DNA from 2 places in the Kitasatospora sp. NPDC085464 genome. Region 1 is predicted to be linked to the other one. Evidence: riboswitches for the same ligand, from Rfam matches in the RefSeq annotation. Region 1 holds a riboswitch; the other holds the start of a gene.
The links. A riboswitch is a leader RNA that binds a small molecule or an ion and turns the genes downstream of it on or off. The one in region 1 is predicted to bind cobalamin.
Positions count from the first base shown of each region.

Region 1 (7,531 bases):
CCGCCGGCGCAGAACGCGCGGTCCCCGGCCCCCGTGATGACGACGGACTCGACCCGGTCGTCCTGCTCCCAGGTGTCCAGGGCCTCCGCGATGCGCAGCACCATGGTGTGGGTGAGGGCGTTCAGGGCCGCCGGCCGGTTGAGGACGATGAGTCCGGTCCGGCCCTCGCGCTGGAGGATGACCTCGTCGAGGTCGTGGCCGGCCATCACGCGGCTCCGGTCAGGCTGCGGGCGACGATGACGCGCATGATCTCGTTGGTTCCTTCCAGGATCTGGTGCACCCGCAGGTCGCGGACGATCTTCTCGATGCCGTACTCGGCCAGGTAGCCGTAGCCGCCGTGCAGCTGGAGGGCCTGGTTCGCGACGTCGAAGCCGGTGTCGGTGGCGTAGCGCTTGGCCATCGCGCACAGCTGCGGCGCCCGGGGATCGCCCCGGTCCAGCGCGCCGGCCGCCCGCCACACCAGCGCCCGGGCCGCCTCCAACTCCGTTGCCATGTCGGCCAGTCGGAACTGCAGAGCCTGGGCGTGCAGCAGCCGGGCGCCGAACGCCGCACGGTCCGCCAGGTAGCGGGTGGCGCGCTCCAGCGCCTCCTGCGCGCCGCCGAGCGAGCAGGCCGCGATGCCGAGCCGGCCGCCGTTCAGCCCGCTCATGGCGATCCGGAAGCCCTCGCCCTCGGCGCCGAGCAGACGGTCGGCGGGCAGCCGGACACCGTCCAGCACGACCTGCCGGGTGGGCTGGGCGTTCCAGCCCATCTTCCGCTCGTTCGGCCCGAACGAGACGCCGGGGTCGTCCCGCTCGACGACGAACGCGGAGACCCCGTCGGCTCCCGGTCCACCGGTGCGGGCCATCACCACGTAGATCCGGGAGTCGCCTGCCCCGGAGATGAACTGCTTGACGCCGTCCAGCACCCAGTGGTCGCCGTCCCGGACGGCCCGGGTGGCGATCGCCGCCGCGTCGGAGCCGGCGCCGGGCTCGGTCAGGCAGTAGCTGCCCAGGTGCTCGGCGGTGCAGAGGCCGGGCAGCCAGCGGGAGCGCTGCGCGGTGCTGCCGTAGCGGTCGATCATCCAGCCGACCATGTTGTGGATGGACAGGTAGGCGGCGATCGACGGGCAGCCGGTCGCCAGCGCCTCGAAGGCCACCACCCCCTCCAGGCGGGAGAGTTCGGAACCGCCGGCGTCCTCGCGCACGTAGACGCCGGCCAGACCGACGTCCGCTGCCTTGCGTAGCACGTCCACGGGGAAGTGCTTGGTCCGGTCCCACTCGACGGCGTTCGGTGCCAGGTACTCGTCGGCGAAGGCCCGGGTCGTCTCCGCGATGGCGCGCTGGTCCTCGGTGAGATCGTGCACGGCGCTCATCCCATCGTCGGCATGGTGAAGCTCGCGCCTTCCTTGACCCCGGAGGGCCAGCGCGAGGTGACGGTGCGGGTGCGGGTGTAGAAGCGGATCGAGTCCGGGCCGTGCTGGTTGAGGTCGCCGAAGCCGGAGCGCTTCCAGCCGCCGAAGGTGTGGTAGGCGATCGGCACCGGGATGGGCACGTTGACGCCGACCATGCCGGTGTTCACCCGGCGGGCGAAGTCCCGCGCCGTGTCGCCGTCCCGGGTGTAGATGGCCACGCCGTTGCCGAACTCGTGCTCGCTGGGCAGGCGCAGCGCCTCCTCGTAGTCGGCGGCGCGGACGACGGTGAGCACCGGGCCGAAGATCTCCTCGCGGTGGATCCGCATCTCCGGGGTGACCCGGTCGAACAGCGAGGCGCCGAGGAAGTAGCCGTCCTCGTGCCCCTCCAGGCGGAAGTCCCTTCCGTCGACGACGAGTTCGGCGCCCTCCTCGACCCCGAGGTCCAGGTAGCCGCGGACCCGCTCCAGGGCGTCGCGGCCCACCAGCGGGCCGAAGTCCGCCGCCGGGTCGTCCGAGCGGCCGACCTTGAGCGCGGCGATCCGCTCGACCAGCTTCGCCACCAGGGCGTCCGCGGTCTCCTCGCCGACCGGGACGGCGACGGAGATGGCCATGCAGCGCTCGCCGGCCGAGCCGTAGCCGGCGCCGATCAGCGCGTCGGCGGCCTGGTCGAGGTCCGCGTCCGGCATCACGATCATGTGGTTCTTGGCGCTGCCGAAGCACTGCGCGCGCTTGCCGTGCGCAGCGGCGGTCGCGTAGACGTACTGGGCGATCGGGGTCGAGCCGACGAAGCCCAGCGCCTCGACCCGCGGGTCCTCCAGCAGGGTGTCCACGGCCTCCTTGCCGCCGTTGACCACGTTGAACACGCCCGGCGGCAGCCCGGCCTCCAGGAACAGCTCGGCCAGCCGCAGCGGCACCGACGGGTCACGCTCGGAGGGCTTGAGGACGAAGGAGTTGCCGCAGGCCAGCGCGGGCGCGGCCTTCCACAGCGGGATCATCGCGGGGAAGTTGAACGGCGTGATGCCCGCGACGACGCCGAGCGGCTGGCGCATCGAGTAGACGTCGATGCCGGTGCCGGCGTTGTCGCTGAACTCGCCCTTCAGCAGGTGCGGGATCCCGGCGGCGAACTCCACGACCTCCAGGCCGCGTTGGAGGTCGCCGTGGGCGTCGGCGACGGTCTTGCCGTGCTCGGCGGACAGCAGCCGGGCCAGCTCCTCCTTCTCCTGCTCGACGAGCTGCAGGAAGCGCAGCAGGACGCGGGCCCGGCGCTGCGGGTTCCAGGCCGCCCACGCGGGCTGGGCCTGCGCGGCGTCGGCGATCACCGCCTCGACCTCGGCGCGGTCGGCGAGCGGCACCCGGGCCTGCACCCGGCCGGTGTTGGGGTCGTACACGTCGCCGAAGCGACCGGACGTCCCGGGTGTGCGCTTCCCGGCGACGAAGTGGGTCAGTTCACGGACCATCGGTTCCTTCTCTCAACGGGTCGGGAGAGGAGGAATGGAGGCCGCCGCCGGACGGCGGGGCGCACGGTCGTGCGCCGCCCCGGCTGCGGTGGTTGACGGACCGTCAGGGCAGGTGGGCCCCGACGGCCATCGGCACGGGACCACCAGGAGCAGCGGAACGGGAGCAGCCCGGAGTCATGCGTGTCGTCTCCATCCTCGTGGAAAACACGGATCACCCGCGGCCGGTATCCTGACTCCCGGATCACCGCACGCCCTCAGGCCTTCCCGGCTGGCTGCCAGTGGCCGTCTCCTGCGAGGGCGGACTCCCCGGTCACAGTGGCGGGACCGTGCCGGACTCACACCGGCTTCCCTGACACCGCGGACCTGCCGTCGACCATATAGTTGGACGTCCTAGTAAGTCCAGAGGTCCGGGTGCGCGCCGCGTCATCGGGGTCCCACGCACCGGGCGCCGGGCCGATGGCGCGATCGGCCCGCTCGACCCGGGGGCCACCCCGCAGCCGGGCGCGGCCCCCGGTCGGCGAGCCTCCGGCCCCCGGCTCCCGGGATGGGAGGCGAGGGTGGCTACCTCACGCCGCGCGCCGTTGGAACTGCTGGTTCGCGCCCGTACCGCAGGGCCACTGGATGAGGCGGCGACGGCGGCCCGGGACTCGTTGTAGTCGGTGCCGCGGCCCGGGCCGGGATTCCCAGCGCGTCCTCCCCAGCCGTGGACAGAGCCGTGCCGCGCGCGGCCTCGGACGCCCGGCCGCCCCCGCGCCGGCCGAGGCAGCGGGTGGGCCCCGGACAGCGGGGCCGTGCCCACCGCGCACCTCCCCCGCGCCGACACCGGCGGTACGGCGGCCAACCGGTACATTCCTACCGGCTCACCTGCGAGTTTCCGGATCGGGTGGGTGGTCACCGTCACCTGCGAGGAGCAAGACCCTGAGTACGTCATCCGCGGAAGCGCTGTCCGTCGGCCTGCTGGTGCTGGTACTCGTCTGCGCGGTGGTACGGCCGTGGGGCTGGCCGGAGGCGGTGGTCGCGGTCCCGGCGGCCGGGCTGGCGATCGCCACGGGCGCGATCTCCTGGGACCACGCGGTGGCCGAGGCGCAGCGGCTCGGGCCGGTGATCGGGTTCCTGGCAGCCGTGCTGGTGCTGGCTCAACTGTGCGACGACGAGGGCCTGTTCCGTGCCTGCGGGGCGTGGATGGCCCGGACGTCGGCCGGGAGTCCGCGGCGGCTCCTGGTGCAGGTGTTCGTGGTCGCCTCGGTGGTCACGGCGGTGCTCAGCCTGGACGCCACCGTGGTGCTGCTGACGCCGGTGGTGTTCGTCACCGCGGCCCGGCTCGGCGCGCGCCCCAAACCGCACCTGTACGCCTGTACCCACCTGTCGAACACCGCCTCGCTGCTGCTGCCGGTCTCCAACCTCACCAACCTGCTGGCCTTCGCCGCCAGCGGGCTGAGCTTCACCCGGTTCGCCGCACTGATGGCGCTGCCGTGGCTGGCGGCCATCGCCGTCGAGTACGTGGTGCTGCGCCGGTTCTTCGCCGCCGATCTCGACGCGGGCGCCCCGGCCGCGGGCGAGGCGGAGGCGCCGGAGATGCCGCTGTTCGCGCTGGTCACCGTCGCCTGCACGCTCGCCGGATTCGTCCTGACCTCGATCGTCGGCGTCGATCCGGCCTGGGCGGCGCTGGCCGGCGCGCTGGTGCTCGCCGTCCGGGCCCTGGTCCGGCGGCGCTCCACCCCGGTGGCGATCGTGCGCTCGGCCGCCGTACCGTTCCTGGCCTTCGTCCTGGCGCTCGGCATCGTGGTCCGGGCCGTGGTCGACAACGGGCTGGCCTCCGCGCTCGGGCACCTCGTGCCCGACGGCACCTCGCTGCCCGCGCTGCTGGGCACCGCGGCGCTGGCGGCGGTGCTCGCGAACGTCATCAACAACCTGCCCGCCACCCTCGTCCTGCTCCCGCTGGCCGTGCCGTCCGGCGCCGGGGCGGTGCTGGCGGTGCTGCTCGGGGTCAACATCGGCCCCAACCTCACCTACGCCGGCTCGCTGGCCACGCTGCTGTGGCGGCGCATCGTGCGCGAGCACGAAACCGAGGTCGGCCTGGGCGAGTTCACCCGGCTCGGACTGCTCGTCGTGCCCGCTGCCCTGGTGACGGCCGTGGTGGCACTGTGGGGGTCCCTGCACATCATCGGAGGCTGACCGCGTGACCGTCGTCGTCTGGATCACCGAAGGCACCTGGCCCGCCTGCGTGGACGCCGCCCGCGCCCACGCACCCCGGGAGGCGGAGATCGTCCTGCTCCACGTCAGCGGCCAGGAGGTCCCCGGCGTCGCGCACGGCGCGTTCGCCGGGCTGCTCGGTCGCGGCCACCGCGAGCGCGACCCCGGCACCCGGGTGGAGACCCTGGCGGCGGCCTCCGCCCGGGAACTCCTCGACGCCGCCGCCGAGCGGCTCGGACGGCCCTGCGCCCGGGTGGAGCGGACCGGACGGGTCGAGCGCGAGGTCGTCGCGGCCACCGAGGGCGCGGCGTTGCTCGTCCTCGCCCGCGACGGCGACCGCACCCGCCTCGGACCGCACAGCCTCGGCCCCGCGACCCGTTTCGTCGTCGACCACGCGCCCTGCCCGGTGCTGCTGGTCTGGCCGGAACCGGCGCCCGGCACCGCCACGATCCCTCCCCCGCCCGACGGACGGTAGCGGTCGACGGTAGCGGTCCGGAACCGGGACGCCCGGGCCGTGACTCCGGGGCCGTGACTCCGGGTCAGTGCCTCCGGACCAGTGCCCGACGGCCGGTGTCCCGGTCAGTGCCCGACGGCCGGTGTCCCGGTCAGTGCCCGACGGCCGGTGTCCCGGTCAGTGCCCGACGGCCGGTCCTGGGTGGGAGAGCCGGTAGACCCCGCCCGCCGTGAGGCGGACCCGGAAGCGCCGCTCGTCGCCGGGGACGGCGGTGGCCGCGACCGCCCGGCCGTCCCCGCCGGTCAGGACGAGGTCGCCCGCCGGCTCGGGCAGGCGCAGCTCGACGGTGGTGTCCCGGGCGGCCCGGAGGGCGGCCCCGGTCAGCACGCCTCGGCGCCAGCTCAGGCCGACCGTGAGCCCGCCCCGCGCGCGCAGGCCGTGGACGTCCCCGTCCGGCCAGCTCGCCGGCAGTGCGGGCAGCAGCCGCAGGACCCCGTTGTGACTCTGCAGCAGCGCCTCGGCGATGGCGGCGGTGATGCCGAAGTTGCCGTCGATCTGGAAGAGCCGGGGCGGGTGCAGGTCGAAGAGGTTCGGCGCGATCGAGGTGGCGAGCAGTCGCTCCACGGCGTGCCCGGTGAGCGCGCCGTCGCCCAGGCGGGCGGCGAGCGCGGCGACCCAGGCGAGGCTCCAGCCGGTGCCGCCTCCGCCGTGTTCCAGGCGCCGGTCCAGGGCGCGGCGGGCCGGTTCCAGCAGGGTGTCGTCGCCGAGCGGGTCGACGGCGCTGCCCGGGTAGAGGCCGTAGAGGTGGGAGAGGTGGCGGTGGCCGGGGTCCTCCTCGGGGAGGTCGTCCCGCCATTCCAGCAGTCGGCCGTCGGCGCCGAGTGCCGGTGGGCGCAGCCGGGCGCGCAGGCGGGTCAGTTCGTCCGCCAGCTCGTGGTCGACGCCGAGTTCGCGGGCGGCGGCGGCGGTGTTGCCGAGGAGTTCGGCGGCCAGCCAGTGGTCCATGGTGGAGCCGGCGTCGACGGCGGCCAGGGAGCCGTCGGCGAGCCTGAAGTGGTGCTCGGGCGAGGTGGACGGGCAGGTCACCAGCTCGCCGTCGCCCTCCTCACCCGGCGGGTGGGTCTCGACCAGGAGGTGGGTGAGGAAGCGGGCGGCCTCGCGCATGGCGGGGTAGGCGCGGTCGGCGAGGAAGTCGCGGTCCCCGTGGAAGAGGTGGTGGTCCCACAGGTGGGCGGCGAGCCACGGCCCGGCCATCGGCCAGTGCGCCCAGACCGGGTCCCCCGACACGGGGTTGGTGGCGCGCCAGAGGTCGACGTTGTGGTGGCAGCACCAGCCCGGCGCGTCGTAGTAGACCCGCGCGGTGGAGCGCCCCGCGTCGGCGAGGTCGGCGACGAGGTCGAACAGCGGACCGTGGCATTCGGCGAGGCCCGTGGTCTCGGCCGGCCAGTAGTTCATCTGGAGGTTGATGTTCGACGTCCAGTCGGAGTTCCAGGGCGGCTTGACGTCGTTGTTCCAGATGCCCTGGAGGTTGGCGGGCTGGGTGCCCGACCGGGAGGAGGCGATGAGCAGGTAGCGGCCGTAGGCGAACAGCTGGGCGGTGAGCCCCGGGTCCTCGGCGCCCGCGTTCGCCGCGGCGAGGCGCTCGTCGGTGGGCCGGTGCGCCGCCTCGGCCGGGCCGTGCAGGCGGAGTGCGGCGGCCCCGAACAGCCGCCGGTGGTCGGCCACGTGCGCGGCCCGCAGTTCGTCGTAGTCCTGCCCGCCGGTCCCGTCCAGCCACCGGCGGGCTTCGGCGAGCGCCGCCCCGGGGCCCTCGGGCCGCTGCCGCCAGTGCCGGTATCCGGTGCCGACGGCGACCAGGAGCACCGCCTCGTCGGCACCGGTGACCTCGATCCCGCCGTCCACGGCGCGGGTGCTCCCGTTGACCGTCCGCACGCGAGCCGCGGCGGCGAAGCCCGTGCCCTCGTCGTCCCGGTGGACGGGATCCTCACCGTGCCGGGGCGACGCGCTCGCCGGGGCGCGGCCGTGGACCGACAG
Region 1 covers NZ_JBITTM010000007.1:200,290-207,820, reverse strand. Annotated here, with positions in the region: gene ACIGG8_RS08520 (enoyl-CoA hydratase/isomerase family protein) at 1-206, opposite strand, end outside; gene ACIGG8_RS08515 (acyl-CoA dehydrogenase family protein) at 206-1,354, opposite strand; gene ACIGG8_RS08510 (CoA-acylating methylmalonate-semialdehyde dehydrogenase) at 1,351-2,850, opposite strand; cobalamin riboswitch at 3,052-3,243, opposite strand; gene ACIGG8_RS08505 (SLC13 family permease) at 3,769-5,025, shown strand; gene ACIGG8_RS08500 (universal stress protein) at 5,030-5,518, shown strand; gene ACIGG8_RS08495 (glycosyl hydrolase family 95 catalytic domain-containing protein) at 5,675-7,531, opposite strand, start outside.

Region 2 (7,531 bases), on a different contig from region 1:
GACGCCGGGCTCCTGCGCCAGCGCGTCCACGTCGGTGAAGTTGGACAGCCGGGGGAAGCGCACCACGGCCACCCGCAGCACGTCCGCCCCGAGCGGCCCGCGCCCGTCGACGCGGTCCACCACGGTCGACAGGTCCAGCGAGTCCTCGGCGTCCAGCCACAGCCCGGGCAGCATCGGCAGGGTGCCCAGCACCGGACGGCCGGTCAGCCCGTGCAGCATCTCCAGGCCGGGCGCGAGCAGCCGCGCGTCGCCGCGGAACTTGTTGACGAACCAGCCCGCCACGTGCCGCTGGTCCTCCGCGGACAGCAGCGCCAGCGTGCCGTACATCGCCGCGAACACCCCGCCCCGGTCGATGTCCCCGACCACCACCACCGGCAGCCCGGCGGCCGTGGCGAGGCCCATGTTGGCGATGTCGCGGTCGCGCAGGTTGATCTCGGCGGGCGATCCGGCGCCCTCGCAGACGACCACCTCGTAGCGGCTGCGCAGATCGGCCAGGCACTCCAGGGCGCGTTCCAGCAGGACGGGCTTGCGCTCGCGGTAGTCCAGCGCGCCCACCTCGGCGACCGGCCTGCCCAGCAGCACCACCTGGCTGCGGCCGTCCGCGCCGGGCTTCAGCAGCACCGGGTTCATCGCCGCCTCCGGCTCCACCCGGGCGGCCTGCGCCTGCATCGCCTGGGCGCGTCCGATCTCGGCGCCGTCGGCGGTGACGAAGGAGTTCAACGACATGTTCTGTGCCTTGAACGGCGCGACCCGCACGCCCTGGCGGGCCAACCAGCGGCAGATGCCGGCGGTGACCACGCTCTTGCCCGCGTCCGAGGTCGTCCCGGCGACCAGCAGCGCGTTCGTCATGCCCTTCCCCTCTTCCCACGGAGCGCGCGCAGCAGGACGTGCCCCGCGACCGTCGTACCCAGCGCCAGCGCGCCCACCCGCCGGGAGAGCGTGCAGGCCCGTTCGATGTCGTCGACCGTGACCGGCCGCAGCTCCCCGCCCAGCACCGGCCGGTGCTCGACGCGCTCGCCGTACTGCAGCGTCCCGCCCAGCCGCACGCCCACCGCGCCGGCGAACGCCGACTCCGCCTGACCGGCGTTCGGGCTCGGGTGCGAGGAGCCGTCGCGCCGCCAGACCCGCCAGGCCGTCCGCGGCTGCGGGGCGGCGGCCACCGTCAGCAGGGCCGTCAGCCGGGCGCCGGGCCAGCCCGCCACGTCGTCCAGCCGGGCCGAGGCCCAGCCGAACCGGGCGTGGCGCGGCGAGCGGTGGCCCACCATGGCGTCCAGGGTGTTCACCGCGCGGAAGGCCAGCAGCCCGGGCGTGCCGGCCAGGGCGCCCCAGGCCAGGGCGTTCACCACGGCGTCGGCGGTGTTCTCGGCCACCGACTCGACCACCGCGCGGGCGATCTGCTGCTCGTCCAGCGCGCTCGGGTCCCGCCCGCACAGGTGCGGCAGCCGCTCCCGCGCGGCCCGCAGGTCGCCCTGCTGCAGCGAGCGGCCGATGGCGCGGGCCTCCCGGGTCAGCGAGGTGCCGCCGAGCACGGTCCAGGTCGCGGCCGCCGCCAGTGCGGCCCGGCCCAGCGGTCGCCGGCCGACGGTACGGTCCAGGGCCAGCGCGCCCGCCGCGACCGTACCCACGCACAGCGCCGTGTACCCGGCCCCGGCCGCCCGGTCGTCGCGCCACAGCCGCCGCTCCAGGCGGGTGGCGGCGCTGCCGAAGACGGCCACCGGGTGGCCCCGGCGCGGGTCGGCGAAGCGGGCGTCGGCGGCGTAGCCCACGACGGCGCCCACCGCGAACGCGGCGGCGCGGCCCCAGCGGCGGCCGGCCGCAGGACGGACGGTCACCGGCCGCACGCCGGAAGGCGGCTCATGGAGGGACAGCTCAACGAGAGGGAGTCCAGCGGAAGGCGACTCATCGAGAGGCGGCTCATCGGAAGGCGGCTCGGCGGAAGGCGGCTCGGCGGAAGGCAGCTCGGAGTCCGGCCGGGCGGGGCAGCCTGCATCGCGTGCGTGTCCTCACTCAGGGTCCGCGCCCTGGATCGACGTAGCGGGGGCGAGAGTCTCCTGGCTTCCGGGTCGGACGCACCCCCGGTGCCTTCCAGCGGCTTCTGACGGCCCGCCGTGGCGAGATTTCCGAGCGTGCTCCCCGGTGACAGTGGCGGGACCGCGCCGGACTCGCACCGGCTTCCTCTCCATGCCTCCGATTGGCCCCAGGATCCCATCACGCGGCCGAACCGGGAGTCAACCGAGGTCACGGAGGGGTTGGTCACACGGGACGGCGGCCGATGAGCTGTGGGATCGCCCAGCGCGGCACCGCCCCCGGGCCGGCCGCTTCGTGGGTTCGGTCGCTGGGGTCGCGCCGTGGTCCGCGCCTAGCGTTCGGTGGCATGCGTCGCAGAAAGCCCCTCGCCGCCCCCCCGGTGCCGTTCTCGCCCGCAGCCGCCCGCGCCCACCGGGCCGCCCTCGGCCTCACCCCCGATCAGGTCGCCGAGGGCCTGGCCGCGCACGGCGTACGGCTGCTGCCCGCCCACGTCCTCGCCTGGGAGAGCGGCGAGCTGCGCCCCGGCGAAGCGGAGTTCATCGCCCTCGCCCGCGCCCTCTGGTGCCCCGCCGCCCAGCTGATGGACACCCGTCCGGTCCGGTTGCGCGACCACCGCGTCGCCCGTGAGCTCGGCCAGGCGGCCGTCGCCGAGCGCACCGGCACCACCCTCGACTCCTACCGGCAGGCCGAACTGACCGACCGCTGGGAGGGCGACGAGGAACAGACCCGCGCCCTCGCCGACGTCCTCGGCCTCGGCCTGCCCGAACTCGTCGAGGCCACCGGCCGCGGGGAGGCGCTCGACCACCTCCTCCGCCAGTGCGTCACCGGCCGCTGGCAGCCCCACCTCCGCGCCCTCGCCCGCATCGTCCCCGCCCCCGCCGACACCCTCGCCGACGCCCTCGCCGCCCTCCACCAGGAGCACCACGTCCCCACCCACTGGGGCGCCACCACCCGCACCGCACCGCCCCCGGCCGCCGGATCCCTCACCCCCCGCTTCTGGCACCTCCTCGACACCGCGGGCACCACCGGGCCGACCGCGTAACAAGGGGGAGGCGGCCGGCCTCCGACGGCGGGTGCGGATCCGGAGGCCGTGCCCCGGACGGGTCAGCCCGGTGGCCGCGCGGGCGGGGCCCCGGTGGACTGGTGCACGAACACCGTCCGGTCCGAGACCAACAGAGCGGGGAACGATATGCGCTGGGGAACCGCTGCCGTCGTGGCGGCCGCCGCCGTCGGAACCGGGGCCGTCGTCCTGGTGATCGGCCGTCGGGCTTCCGAGCGGATGGTCCGTCCGGTGACCGCCGGGCGGGAGTCCGGGCGGGAGTCCGGGCCGGTCGTGGTCCGGAGCGTCGGCGCCGGGCGGGTCACCTTCACCCGCAGCCCGGAGAGCCTGCACCCCGGCTGCTGGGCGGTCGAGTGGGGCGACAACGGCCACGCCGTCGTGGAGGACGTCCTGCACAGCGACGAGCAGGGCGTCACCCGTCGGCTGGTCCGCGCCGACCAGGGCACGCTCACCCCCGGCACCGAGGTCCGTTTCACCCCCCGCGTCCACCTCGGCGACCCCACCCGGGCACTCGGCCTCGCCTACACCGACACCTCCGTTGACGGGGAACTCGGTGCGCTCCCCGCCTGGCACCTCGACGGCAAGCGCGGCACCTGGGTGATCCTCGTCCACGGCCCGGAGGCCGACCGTCAGCAGACCCTCCCGGTGCTGCCCGTCCTCGACCGCTTCGGCCTGCCCGTCCTCGCCGTCACCTACCGCGGCGACGAGGGAGCCCCGGCCTCCCCGGACGGGTACAGCCACTTCGGCGAGACCGAGTGGCGGGACGTCGAGGCGGCGGTACGGCTGGCGCTCGACAACGGCGCGAGCCGGGTGATCCTCTACGGCTGGTCGGTCGGCGCCACGGTGGTCCTGCAGACTGCGGCCCGCTCGACCTGGGCCCACGCCATCAGCGGTCTGATCCTCGACTCGCCGGTCCTCGACCTGCCGGGCTCCGCCCGCCGCGACGCCGAACGGCTCGGCTTCCGCGGCGCCGCCGCCGAACTCGGTGTCCTCGCCGCGCGGGGCCGCACCGGGGTCGACCTCGCCGACTTCTCCCGCATCGCCGAGGGCGCCGACCTGCGCGTCCCGACTCTGCTCCTGCACAGTCCGGACGACCGGGTCTCCCCGTTCCACAGCGCCGAGCGGCTCGCCGCCGCCCGCCCCGACGTGGTCAACCTCCAGGCCTTCCCCGGTGCCGACCACGGCGCCCTGTGGAACAGCGCCCCCGACCACTACACCGAGCTCCTCCGCCGCTGGCTCACCCCGCTCCTCTGACCCGGGGCCGGCGCCCCGGCGGCCGGCAGCCGTGGGGCTGCGGGCCGGGCGCCGGGCACGGGGCACGCGGCGCCGGGCCGGGTGGCGCGGGAAGTCGGACCCGTCGACTTCCCGCGCGCCGAGATCGGCCCGATCCGCCGGTCATCCGTCCGGATTCGGGCTGGACAGCTCCGCCGGGCGTCGAGGACCCCGGCGTCGATCGCCGCGATCGCCGCGCAGCCGGGGGCACATCCTGGCCCCTGCTGATCACCCCCGCCCTCACACTCCGTGACCGTTCGAACGGGCGCAGCAACCGCCTCGGCTCACCTGGCATGAGCAGGCCACACGTTTCCGGCCAGGCGGTTTGCCTCTGTTGCCCGATCTTGCGGAGGTGCCGCCGCCGGTCGCCCGGTCGTACGGACAACCGGATGTGACAGAAGGCCGGTACAAGGGGAAGACTGCTCGACGTGACGTCTCGGAACCCGCGCGACCGTGATGCCCCGCTCCCGCCTCCGATCGGTACCGGTGCGACGGTGACCCGTCTCCCCGGTACGGCCCACCGGCCAGCCGGCGGCAGGCCGAGCGGGGCGGGTGTACCCCGCAACGGCGTACCCCGGCGACGAGGGCCCGCGCCGGCGCCCGGTCGGGGCCGGGTTCCCGTGCCGGAGGGCTTCCCGGCACCGGCCGAGCTGGCGCCGCTGGCCCGCCGGATGCTGGTGGACGCCGTCCGGATCGCCCGCTGGGCCGGGGAGCTGGAGGAGGTCGACAAGCGCGGCGAGCTGCTCCCGGAGGACGCCCGTGCGGCCGGCCGGGCGCTGGCCATGACGGTCGGCGCCGCCGCCAAGGCCTGGGGGCAGGCGCTCCTGGTGGGCCTGGTGGAGGCCCGGGACGCGGGAGCCGGCCCCGGCTGGCGCCTGCACGCCTGGGAGCACGACGACGAGGCCGTGGTGCGCGGCTGGTCGGCGCTGTTCGACGCCTGGACCCTGCTCGCCCCGGTGCCGCCCGCCGCGCTGCGCGGGGTGTTCGCCGTGCTGGCCGGACAGGCCGTGGACCAGGCTCCGCAGCTGCTGTCCTTCCTGCACCTGGTGGACGGCCCGGTGCCCGAGAGCGAGCTGCTGGAGCTGCTGCGGCGCGGCCTGGACGAGCGCCGGGTCGGCGGCGGGCCCGGCGGTCCCGGCCTGTCGCCGGTGCCGCACGCGGCCTCCGCGGTGTCCGCGGTCCGCGGCACCTGCCGGGAGCCGCAGATCGACACCCCGGCCGCGCCCTCGGACGTGGCCGCGGTCCTGGACTGGATGCTGGACGGCCTGGCGGCCGTCGGCGCGCTCACCCGCAGGAACGATGCGGCCGAGCTGTCGCCGCTCGGCCACTGGGCGGTGCGGGCGAAGCTGGAGGAGATCTGCACGGTCGCGCAGACGGCGGCCGGGCACATCGAGCAGAGCGCCTTCGAGCTGCTGAACGCCTGCGCGGACTACTCGCCGGGCCCGGCCCGCGCCGAGTACCGCGCCTGGGTCGCGGCCCGTCCGGCGGACCGCGCGGTGGCCGAGCTGCTGGACGCGGCGCAGGGCGACGACGCGCTGGTGCGCGGGCTGGCCTTCGAGGCGCTGCGGGTGGCCGGCGGGCCGGCCGAGCAGGCCGTGCGGGCGGCGGTGGACGAGCCGGTGCTGCGCCCGTACGCGCTGCTGTGGCTGGCGGAGCGCGCGGACGAGGGGGTCTCCCCGGCGGACGTGCTGGGCGCGGACGACGCGGCCTGGCTCTGGGTGGACACGGCGGCCGCGGTGCTCGACCACGGCGAGACGGAACTGCTGGTGGGCCACGTCGAGGGCGCCTCGGCGGGGGACCCGGTGCGGCTGTTCGCGCGGGCCCGGCAGTCCGGGCACCCGCGGGCGGCCTCGGTGCTGACGGCGGTCTCGGGCGTGCACCCGGACCCGGGCGTGGCGCGGGCGGCCCGCCGCTCGGCCTTCAGCGTCCACACCGGCGGCGCGTGACCCCGCGGAGCCCGCGGGCACGCGGAGCCCGCGGACCGCAGAACAGGCGGTGGGCATGCGGAAGGGCCCGGAACCGATCGGTTCCGGGCCCTTCCGCATGCGACGGTCGAGCGGCCTCAGCCGAGCCGCGACTCCGCCCGCCGGGCGCGGACGTCGCCGACCTTCTGCCCCACCTTGCGGCGGATGACCAGCAGCGGCGCCATCGCGGCGAGCGTGATCTGGGCGAACGCGCCGACGTGCATCAGCGCGTCGCCGCCGGGCAGGCCGGTGGCCCAGGCGGCCAGGCAGCCGATGGAGACCACGATCCAGCAGAGCGTGGCGGTGGCGAGCAGCCCCTGCGGCTTCGGGTACTCGATCCGGCTGACCATCAGGTACGCGGCGCCGAAGATGGCGAGCAGACCGGGCAGGAACGGCGGGTCGAGCAGCACGATGGCGATGACCGTCATCGCGCCCATCGGGCAGGGCATGCCCTGGAACACCCCGGGCCGCATCTTGACGGCCGAGAAGCGGGCCAGCCGCAGCACGACCGCGAGCAGCACGGTGATCGCGATGAGCGCCGAGAGCTTGCTGTTGGAGCCCTGGGAGACCATGCCCCAAACCGCGACGAAGTAGGCCGGCGCGATGCCGAAGCTGATCAAGTCCGCCAGGTTGTCCAGTTCCGCTCCGAGGGCGGAGGAGCGCAGCTTGCGCGCCACCAGGCCGTCGAAGAGGTCGCACATCGACCCGATCAGCAGCAGCGTGACCGCCGTGGCGGCGCTGTGCCGGTCCGGAGCGGCGTCCGGGTTGGTGATGTGCGGGACGAGGACCCCGGTGGTGATCGAGTAGATCGCCAGGAAGCCGCAGACGGCGTTCCCCAGGGTCAGGAAGTCGGCGGTGGACAGGTGCTGGGGAGAACGCGGAGCACGCAGCTCGCGGTCGCGCGCCCAGCGGCGGCGGCGCAGGGACGTCTCCTCGTCGTCCAGGCCGACGATTGTCTCAGGATCAGTCACGGTCAAGGCGCGTCACCCCGGCTGTGGTCTTCTGGCCGACCTCGACGCCGACCTCGACGCCGGCCGGCAGGTAGGTGTCGACCCGGGACCCGAACCGGATCAGACCGATCCGGTCGCCCTGCTCGACCTTGGTTCCGGCGGCCACGTACGGCACGATGCGGCGGGCCACGGCCCCCGCGATCTGGACCATCTCGATGTCGCCGAGCTCGGTGTCGAAGTGCCAGACGACCCGCTCG
Region 2 covers NZ_JBITTM010000009.1:75,906-83,436, reverse strand. Annotated here, with positions in the region: gene ACIGG8_RS10125 (cobyric acid synthase) at 1-849, opposite strand, end outside; gene ACIGG8_RS10120 (cobalamin biosynthesis protein) at 846-1,832, opposite strand; cobalamin riboswitch at 2,045-2,179, opposite strand; gene ACIGG8_RS10115 (helix-turn-helix domain-containing protein) at 2,375-3,070, shown strand; gene ACIGG8_RS10110 (alpha/beta hydrolase family protein) at 3,218-4,342, shown strand; gene ACIGG8_RS10105 (hypothetical protein) at 4,981-6,306, shown strand; gene ACIGG8_RS10100 (phosphatidylcholine/phosphatidylserine synthase) at 6,423-7,301, opposite strand; gene ACIGG8_RS10095 (phosphatidylserine decarboxylase) at 7,288-7,531, opposite strand, start outside.
Region 2: another riboswitch for cobalamin. It lies ahead of ACIGG8_RS10120 (cobalamin biosynthesis protein); the one in region 1 lies ahead of ACIGG8_RS08510 (CoA-acylating methylmalonate-semialdehyde dehydrogenase).